One region of the Aminivibrio sp. genome, then DNA from elsewhere that is predicted to be linked to it. Evidence: riboswitches for the same ligand, from Rfam matches in the RefSeq annotation. Region 1 holds a riboswitch; each other region holds the start of a gene.
What was found. A riboswitch is a leader RNA that binds a small molecule or an ion and turns the genes downstream of it on or off. The one in region 1 is predicted to bind molybdenum cofactor.
Positions count from the first base shown of each region.

Region 1 (2,174 bases):
CGATTCTCCTCCCGAGAGCCTGAACCATTCTCTTTTGCCGAAGTCCGGGGACAGGCCGACCATTTCGAGGGCTTCGGCAACCCGGTCGGCGAGGCGATCCGTGTCTCCCCGGGCCCGAAGTCCGTAGGCCACGTTCTCGAAGACGGACCGCCGGAGGAGGTAAGGTTCCTGGAGGAGGAGGGTTACTTCCCGGCGGAGTTCCCTTTCCCGTTCTTCCGTTGAGTTTCCCAGGAAGCGGATGGTGCCGGCCGCCGGTTTCAGGAGGAAGGCGAGGGCCTTCAGGAGGGTGCTCTTGCCGCTGCCGTTGTGCCCGGCGAAGGCGGTGGGGCCGTCGGACGGGATGTCCAGCCGGTCGATGCGCAGCACGGGGTCTTCACCGTAGGAACACACGAGGTCTTGGATCTCGTAGAGAGGCAGCGTTCGGGATGTTTGGGCTTGCCTGGTCATGATGCCGTCCTCCTGCGGAGGGCCGCAAGAGACCAGTTGAGGACGAAGGAGAGGACAAGAAGCAGGACGCCGAGAGCGATGCCGGTGGAGAATTCTCCCTTGCCTGTTTCCAGTGTGATGGCGGTGGTGATGGTGCGGGTGTGCCACTTTATGTTGCCGCCGAGCATCATGGAGACGCCCACTTCGGCGGTGACCCTTCCGTAGGCGGTGACGGCGGCGAGGAGGATCTGGTGTCTGCTCTCCCAGAGGGTGGAGAGGGCGAGGCGCTTTCCTCGGGCCCCCAGAGTGAGGAGGGTAAGGCGAAGTCGGTCATCAACGCTTTCCACGGCGGATGCCGTAAGGGCGACCACGATCGGAAGGGCAAGGATGGTTTGGCCGATGGCCATGCCGGGGATGGTGAAGAGAAGCCCGTAGCCGCCGAGGGGCCCCCGGTTGGAAATGAAGGCATAGACGAAGAGTCCCACCACTACGGTGGGGAGGGAAAGGAGGGTGTCCACGGTGATCCGGAGGATTTTGCGCCCCGGGAAGGAGAAGTAGCCGAGGATGAAGCCCGAAGGAACCCCTATGGCCAAGGTAACGGCAATGGACAAACAGGAAAGCTTGAGGGTTGTGCTCACTGCCGTCCATACTTCCTCGTTCATGGTGAAGATGAGGCCGAGCCCCTGGATGAAGCCTTCCGAAAGGTAGTTCACGGAATTCCTCCTTTTCAATAAAAAAATGCCTCTCCCCATACCGCAGGAAAGGCACGCTTTGCGTCCTTCCCTCCTTGCCGTGCGGGAGGCGCTTCCGTTTCCGGGAGCACCCTGTCGGCCATGAATCCGTAGGCTGCCGCCTGTAGGTTTCATGGCTCGGAGGGACCGTCCGCGGGATATTGTACCCTGCCCCTTTCCTGAAGGCAACCGGAAGGAGCGGCCTAAATCCGCAGGCAGCGGGGAGTGTCACCAGTGCTCGCTTGGGCCGCCGGTGCAGATTGTCGTCCTTGACAACTGCACCTGAAACCGACATCCGTGTCGGTTTCTCTCCCCCGGGCGCTGTGCCCGGCGACACTCCTTCTGCCTGAAAAATTTGCGGATTTAGGGCGGTCATAGGGTACAATAACCGGAGAATACGTGCGGAGGTGGATACATGATTCCTTTCAGACTGAGGCGGGAGACCGCCTGCATGGTGATGGTGGACGTTCAGGAGCGGCTTCTTCCCGCCATTTCCGGAGCGGAGGAGATCCGCCGGAATACGGTGAAGCTGGCGACGGCAGCGAGAGTGCTTTCCGTTCCCTTCGTGTACACGGAACAGTACCCCAGGGGGCTCGGCCCCACCGATGGGGAGATCCTGGCGGCCTTGCCTGAGGGCGCCCCCCGCATGGAAAAGACGACGTTTTCCTGCTGCGACGAGGCCGCTTTTGAAGAGCTTCTTCAGGGAACGGGCCGCTCTGTGCCGGTGATATTCGGCATCGAGACCCACATCTGCATCCTTGCTACCGTTCTCGACCTCCTTGAGAAGGGCCGGAAGGTGGTGCTCGCCTCGGATGCCTGCGGGAGCAGGGACCCTCTGAAGGCCGAGCGGGCCCTCTCGGCCATGGTGTCGTCCGGTGCCCTGGCGGTACCCGTGGAGTCGGTGATCTACCACCTGATGGGCAGATCGGGAACGCCTGAGTTCAAGGAGCTTCTCCCCCTCTTCAAGGGATGATGTCCTGAAAAAAACGGAAATTCTGGAAGGAGGCAGCGCGGAAC
Region 1 is NZ_JAESIH010000068.1:3,086-5,259, forward strand. Features, by position in the region: gene JMJ95_RS11685 (energy-coupling factor ABC transporter ATP-binding protein) at 1-447, opposite strand, end outside; gene JMJ95_RS11690 (ABC transporter permease) at 444-1,139, opposite strand; molybdenum cofactor riboswitch at 1,195-1,313, opposite strand; gene JMJ95_RS11695 (isochorismatase family protein) at 1,573-2,130, shown strand.

Region 2 (2,174 bases), on a different contig from region 1:
TCCGTCGCCCTTGTTCGTGGGGAAGGTGATGAGGCCGGTAATCCTGTTTTTCCCCCTGATGTCCTTGTGGGTGACGATCTTGTAGACGCCGGGCATCTTCTCCGCCTCGGATGTGTCGATACCCTTTATGTTGGCGTGGGAAACCTTCGCCTGGACGAGGGCCGCGTGGAGGGTTTTCTTCGGCATCTTGAGGATCAGGTCCGCGCCGTAGTCCAGGGTCCCGGTAACCTTGGCGACGGCGGTGGGACGGGGGTACTTGCTGCCCCAGATCCGCCCGTCCTCCGGAAGGACGAAATCGAGCTCCTTCTCGTCCATCTCTCCCCGGAGCACCTTAGCGGCATCCATGACGGCGTCGACGATGGGCTTGTACCCGGTGCACCGGCAGGCGTTCCTGTTGGCCTGGAACCAGTCCCGGACTTCTTCCCGGTTCGGGTTGGGGTTTGTGTCGAGAAGGGCCTTGGCGGAGACGATGAATCCCGGAGTGCAGAAGCCGCACTGGGCGGCGCCGTGCCTGATCCAGGCCTTCTGGATGGGGTGGAGCTTCCCGGGGGCGCCGATGCCCTCGATGGTGGTGATGTCGGCTCTTTCAGGAAGCCTGGACATTTTGTACACGCAGGAACGGGTATACTTGCCGTCGATGATCACGCCGCAGGAGCCGCAATGCCCCTGGCCGCATCCGATCTTGGTCCCGGTCAGCCCGAGCTGTTCCCTGAGCACTGAGGCAAGGGTGCTGTCATCCTCCACTATGATGTTCCGTTCAACACCGTTGACAAAAAAGACTTTCTGAATCATCCTGTTCCCAGCTCCTTCCGTTCATCGGCAGGGGGCAGGGCGGCAGAGTTCCGGACCTGTGCGCGGCCATGCGACGGGGACCGAAACCGCCGCCCCTTTCCTATTCACAATACCCTTCGCGCAGGGATCTCCGCATGATTTCCGCTGTACCAATCCCTCCCTTCATCGTGTGCTGAAAAAAAAGCCGTCCTCCAGACATGAGGACGGCTTCGCCGTTTGCAAGAAAGCGTCCTCCTTGCCAAAGGGGAGGCGCGCCTGTTTCCGGGCGCACCCTAACGGTCGCTGTCCGTGGGGTTTATCCTTTAGGGCAGGCGACTCGGAGGAAAAGATCGATATTCTCAGAAAGAAATTTCAAAAAAACACTAACTAGTCTGACCCATTTTATACCAGGAAGAGTCTCCGGACAAGCCTATTCCCAGTTGGTTATGTCCTTCCCCGGGCCGTCCCCTCCCTCTTCACCGTCGGCACCCAGGGAGAACAGGTCGTATTCTCCGTGGTCGCCGGGACACCGGTAGACGAAGGGGCTTCCCCAGGGGTCCACCGGGAGCTTCCGCAGGTAGCCTCCCTCCCGGTACTTCCTCGGCTCGGGAGGAATGGAGGGTTTCGTCACCAGGGCTTCCAGCCCCTGGGCCGTGGAGGGATACAAACTGCTGTCGAGCCGGTACATCTCCAGGGCCTGCTCGATCTCCCGGATCTGCACAGCCGCCGCGGTTCTCTTGGCATCCTCGCCCCGGCCAACCACCCTGGGCACCACGAGGGCCGCCAGCAGGCCGAGGATAACCACTACCACGAGCACTTCCACCAGCGTAAAGCCTATCCGTTTCCGCTGCCTTTTCCTCATTGCGCAACCTCCGTTTCAGTTCTGCCCGCCCGTCACCCCGCGAGACTGGACAGGTCAAATATGGGTAAGAGGACGGCGATGACGACGAAGCCCACCGCCAGTCCGAGGAACAGCACCAGGAGGGGTTCGGCGAGGGTGGCGGCCTTTTCCATGCCGTCCCGGGCCTCTTCCCAGTTCATCTCCGCCACCTGGCCGATGGCGCCGGGCAGGTCGCCGCCCTGTTCGCCGATCCTGATGATGTACACCGTCTCCTCGGGGAAGGTGCCAAGCCGCTCCAGGGCCCGGTCGAACCGGAACCCCTCCTTCACGAGCCGGGCGGCCTCCACCCACCGCTCCGGCCGTGAGTCCATGGAGGAAGCCATGCTGAGGGCCTGCACCAGGGGGATCCCGGCGGAGAGCAGGGTCTTCAGGTGGGACATCACCAGGGAAAGGGCGATGTTCTCCCGGATGCGCCGGAAAAAGGGAAGGTTGACGGACCATTTTCTCTTCCTCGCCAGGAAAAAAAACCCGAGCAGAACAAGGACCAGCACCGGCCACCACT
Region 2 is NZ_JAESIH010000064.1:45,389-47,562, forward strand. Features, by position in the region: gene JMJ95_RS11180 (molybdopterin-dependent aldehyde oxidoreductase) at 1-792, opposite strand, end outside; molybdenum cofactor riboswitch at 1,008-1,126, opposite strand; gene gspG (type II secretion system major pseudopilin GspG) at 1,202-1,633, opposite strand; gene JMJ95_RS11190 (type II secretion system F family protein) at 1,666-2,174, opposite strand, start outside.
Region 2: another riboswitch for molybdenum cofactor. It lies ahead of JMJ95_RS11180 (molybdopterin-dependent aldehyde oxidoreductase); the one in region 1 lies ahead of JMJ95_RS11690 (ABC transporter permease).

Region 3 (2,174 bases), on a different contig from region 1:
TCCATTCAGTTCCCCATGGAAGTAGACCCTGAATCGGCGAAAGCGACGTTCAAAAACGGGGTGCTTACCGTGGAAGTCGCTGAAAAGGTCCAGGCCGAGAAGATGAAGAAAGTGGCCATCGAGGAAAAAGCATAGAAAGCTGGAGTCTGAAGAGAGGGGAGCGCCGGGAATTCCGTCGCTCCCCTGTTTTTTACCTTACGGCGTTCGGGAAGAAGAGCTGCTTTCCGAGTAGCTGGAAGTCGGCAATGGCCTTCTGGGTTGACGGGGACACCATCCAGTCAATGAAGGTCACGGCAAGGTCGTACCGAATGTTCTCCCACTTGGCAGGGTTGACGGCGATGACGCTGTACTGGTTTTTCAGAGATTCGTCACCCTCGACGATGATCACCAGTCCCCCCTGTTCCTTCCGGGAATCCTCGTACTTGATGAAGGTCCCCCTGTCGGTGAGGCAGTAGCTCTTTCGCTCATCGGCGATCATGAGGGTTTCAAGCATTCCCTGGCCTGTCTGGATGTACCATTTCTCCTTGTCGGGTTCCGGGATCCCCGCGTTTTTCCAGAGGGTAAGTTCCGCCACGTGGGTTCCCGACTTGTCGGCCCGGCTGGCGAAGGGCGCTGCGGAGGCGGCGATTTTCCTCAGGGCGTCGGCGGCGGCCATTCCCTTGACCCCCGCGGGATCGGAAGCAGGCCCCACCACGATGAAGTCGTTGTACATCACCTGGCGGCGGTTGACGCCCCACCCGTCGGCGACGAACTTCTTCTCCAGCTCGGGGGCATGGACCAGAAGAACGTCCACGTCACCGTTCCTGCCGTACTCGAGGGCCTTGCCCGTGCCCACGGAAACCCACTGGAGCTCGATGTTCTTCTCCCGAAGCAGCAGGGGGGCCAGATAATCGAGAAGCCCCGTGTTGTCCGTGCTGGTGGTGGTGGCCATCCGGAGAACCTCGGCGCCGGAGGCAACTCCTCCCAGGACTAAAACGAACAGACAAACAAACAGAACCGACCGCAGTTTTCTCATTTTCACTTTTCTTTCCTCCTCGTATGTTTATGTTGTGTGCAGAAACGCGAAACGCCGGAATCAAAAAAGCCGTTCCCCGCCCGTACACGGCAGGGAACGGCTCCGGGGAGTCCGTTGAATCTCCTTGCCGAACACGGGAGGCCCGCCTGTTTCCGGACGGACCCTGACGGCCCGCCGCCGTGGGAAATTCCTGTAGGAAGACGGGCTCGGAGATAAGTCTATTCTTTTGATTTTATGATACCACGGAAGGGCCTGTTTTGTTACCTCACCCGGCGGATTTTCGAAATTTCTGTTCATTTTCCCCTGGCTGTTCCTGAAAAATCCGAAAACTTCCGGGCTGAAACGGCGGGGTTCCGTCCGGCCGTCGCCGGACAGGATGATACGGACCGCTTCCTCGTGGGGCAGCGAATCCTTGCAGACCCTCCGGGACCGCAGGCATCGTACCCGTCCGACAGGACCGCCACCTGCCCCTCCCAGGGGATTTTCGTCCCCCGCAAGGTCGAGGGAGTATCCGTTGCCGTCCCATTTTTCATGGCGGGTCATGCAGATGCGCCCGGCCGCGGCAAGCCGTTCCGCTCCCCCGATGAGCTCCGCTCCCGTGCCCGAAACGATCTCCATGACGCTCGAGGTGTTTCTCCAGATCTTTCTGCCTCTCCGGGGGCTCCCGGTTACATCGGCGAGATTGTGTCCTGTATGGCCGGAGCCTCTTCGGTAAGGGTGGGGATGTACTGGGTGAAGCGGCTGAACACCATCGCGGACAGTATTATCCCGAATGAGGAGCGCTCCCCTGCCGGCCAATGGAAGAGCATGGCTCTCTCGCCACAGAAAGGAATGACTGCATGCCGGGCTCCCTGTGAAACAGCGCCTTGGTTGCTGTGGAGGGGGGCACCGCCGCCGGGGGAATGACGATGCTTCTCCGAAAGCTCCCTTCCCGGGATGGGAGCTGCCGGGAAAAAGCCCTTCCTGTCCACGAGGAAGCCGTCCCCTGCGCCGAAAACCTTTCGGGAAAGAACCTTTTTCCCTCACGTGAGCCGTGCTCACGTCAATGCCGAAGACGCCGCGGAGCTTTCCGGAAGGAGCGATCACCGGGGCCGTTACGCTCACGATAAGCTCCCCGGTGATCATGTCCCTGTAGGGCGATGTGATGACGGTGCTCTCC
Region 3 is NZ_JAESIH010000061.1:25,073-27,246, forward strand. Features, by position in the region: gene JMJ95_RS10370 (Hsp20/alpha crystallin family protein) at 1-135, shown strand, start outside; gene JMJ95_RS10375 (substrate-binding domain-containing protein) at 191-1,015, opposite strand; molybdenum cofactor riboswitch at 1,120-1,239, opposite strand.
Region 3: another riboswitch for molybdenum cofactor. It lies ahead of JMJ95_RS10375 (substrate-binding domain-containing protein); the one in region 1 lies ahead of JMJ95_RS11690 (ABC transporter permease).

Region 4 (2,174 bases), on a different contig from region 1:
TTCAGGGAGCTGTAGACGATGCCGACGATGAGCGGCAGAATCAGAAGTGACACGAGCTTTCCAAATCGCTGCATGGGCCGTCCTCCTTGCTGGATTGTTTCTCCTGAATTTTCAGCCGGCGGAGCCGTCCTGTGAACGGCGGAAAAATACCTCGGAATGCCGACAGAGTTCCAGTATAAAGACACGAAAGGTATCGTTCAATTATTCGATAATTTTGCGTGGTTTTGCTTCCTTTTGACAACGGGCCCCGTGGCAAAATACAACTTCTGGGGTCGCCCCACCGTGGTCAGTTCGAAATCCACTGCTACCTCCTCCCGCCGGACGAGAAGTTCCAGGTACCTGCGGGCGCTGGAGCGGGAAATGCCGAGCATCCGGCCTGCATCCGCCGCCGAAAGAGGTTTTCTCGATTCCTGGAGCAGTTTCCCCAGCCGGATGAGCAGGGTCTCCTGGAATCCCTTGGGAGCGCCCTCCGGAGCTCCGGAAAGCCGCTTCCTGAAACCGAGAAGGCGGTCGAGGTCCTCCTGCCGCCATGGCATATCCCTTCCCACCAGGCCGTGGTAATACTCGCTGTAGGCCGCCAGGGCCCTGGTGAGGCGCTCCCATTCGAAAGGCTTGATCAGGTAGTCGAAGGCTCCCGAACAGATGGCACCCCGGACGGTATCGGGTGATTTTTCCGACGAAAGGATGATGAAATCCACCCTCGGGAATTCCGCCCGCATGCGCCGGAACCCCTCCAGCCCGTTGAACCCGGGAAGGGCGATATCGAGAAGCACGAGATTTACCGTCGTTTTGGAAAGAAGCGGAGCGATCTCCTCCCCCTTTTCTGCGAAACCGGCAAAGGAATATCCCTGTCCTTCAAGAACCACATTCCGGTACAGGGTGCGAAGCATGGGATCAGGTTCCGCAATCAGCACTGGGAGCGAATACACCTTCCAACCTCCTTCACACAGGACATGGAACCGTCTTCCTTTCCCAAAGGAGGCGCCGCCGTTTCCCGCGGTACCCTGCCGGCCTTCCTCCATGGCCCCGCCGAAGGAGAAAAGGCTCGGAAGAAAATATAGAAAGTATTATACAGGATAACCCCGTTTGTCAAAATACCTGAAGAATAGCCCCGCTCTTCACGAAAAGAGCGGGGATTTCTTTCCAAAACTCGGAGGAGGACGATCCTGTGTCCCGGAACGGAAGTCCCGGTCAGCCCCCGCTGATCATGTGGATTGCCTGTACTTCCGCGCCGTCGGGTATACGGACGGAGGCAAACTCCTCCCTCTTGTGGGGAGTCCCGTTCACCCACACGGCAATCATGGGGAAAGTAAAGTTCCGCTCATCCAGCAGGTCCCGGATGGTCATGCCTTCCCTCCAGGGGAACTGCTCGCCGTTGACCCTGATCATGCCTTTTCCGCGGACCTCCAGTAGGGGTCGAGGACTTCAAGCACTTCGGGGCTGTCCAGCCCCAGGCGCTCCACCGTCTCCCTGGTCGGGACGCCGTTCCTGTCCCAGCCCCTCCGGGCATACACCGCGTCCACCAGCTTCTCCCATTCGCCCCGACGGTATTCCTGCAGCCGGGAGATCTTTTCCTCCGCCGTCAGTCCGTCTCCGGAGATGCCGGCCTCTTCGAGCTTCTTGTCGTAGTAGTCTTTCCGCACGTTCCATTCGTCCGGGAAGACGGGGCCCAGGGCACGGTCGGGGATGGTGTGTTCTTTCCGGGTTCCCTTGCCCATGCGGTAGTTGAAGATCCGCTCGTAGTTGTAGACCCGCTCGGACTGGAGAATCATGTCCTCCCTGCTCAGCGGTTTCCCCGTGACGGCTTCGTAGATGTCAAGGTAGTTCTGGACGTGTTCGGGCACTTTGGCCGCTTCGATGCCTTTGTACCGGATGCGGTTGTCTTCCGGCTCCACGTCGTTCCACGGCAGCTTGCAGACTCCGACCAGGGAGAACCAGAGGCGGAAGTTGGGAAAGTAGAACAGGGCCTCGGCCTTGTCTTCAAAGGTGGGGATCTGGTTGTTCACCATGTCCATGAAGATGACCCACGCTTCGTCGTGCTGGGGGCCCTTGAGGGTGAGGAAGTACCCTCCCCACTGGGCGACGGATTCCTGGCACCGGTACTGGGAGACTTCGAGCCCCTGTCCTTCCATGCCGATTTTCTCCATGATTGCCCGGTCGGCGCCGTACCGTTC
Region 4 is NZ_JAESIH010000076.1:13,095-15,268, forward strand. Features, by position in the region: gene JMJ95_RS12895 (TRAP transporter small permease subunit) at 1-74, opposite strand, end outside; gene JMJ95_RS12900 (response regulator) at 198-929, opposite strand; molybdenum cofactor riboswitch at 949-1,063, opposite strand; gene thiS (sulfur carrier protein ThiS) at 1,192-1,389, opposite strand; partial or broken gene JMJ95_RS12910 (aldehyde ferredoxin oxidoreductase C-terminal domain-containing protein) at 1,386-2,174, opposite strand, start outside.
Region 4: another riboswitch for molybdenum cofactor. It lies ahead of JMJ95_RS12900 (response regulator); the one in region 1 lies ahead of JMJ95_RS11690 (ABC transporter permease).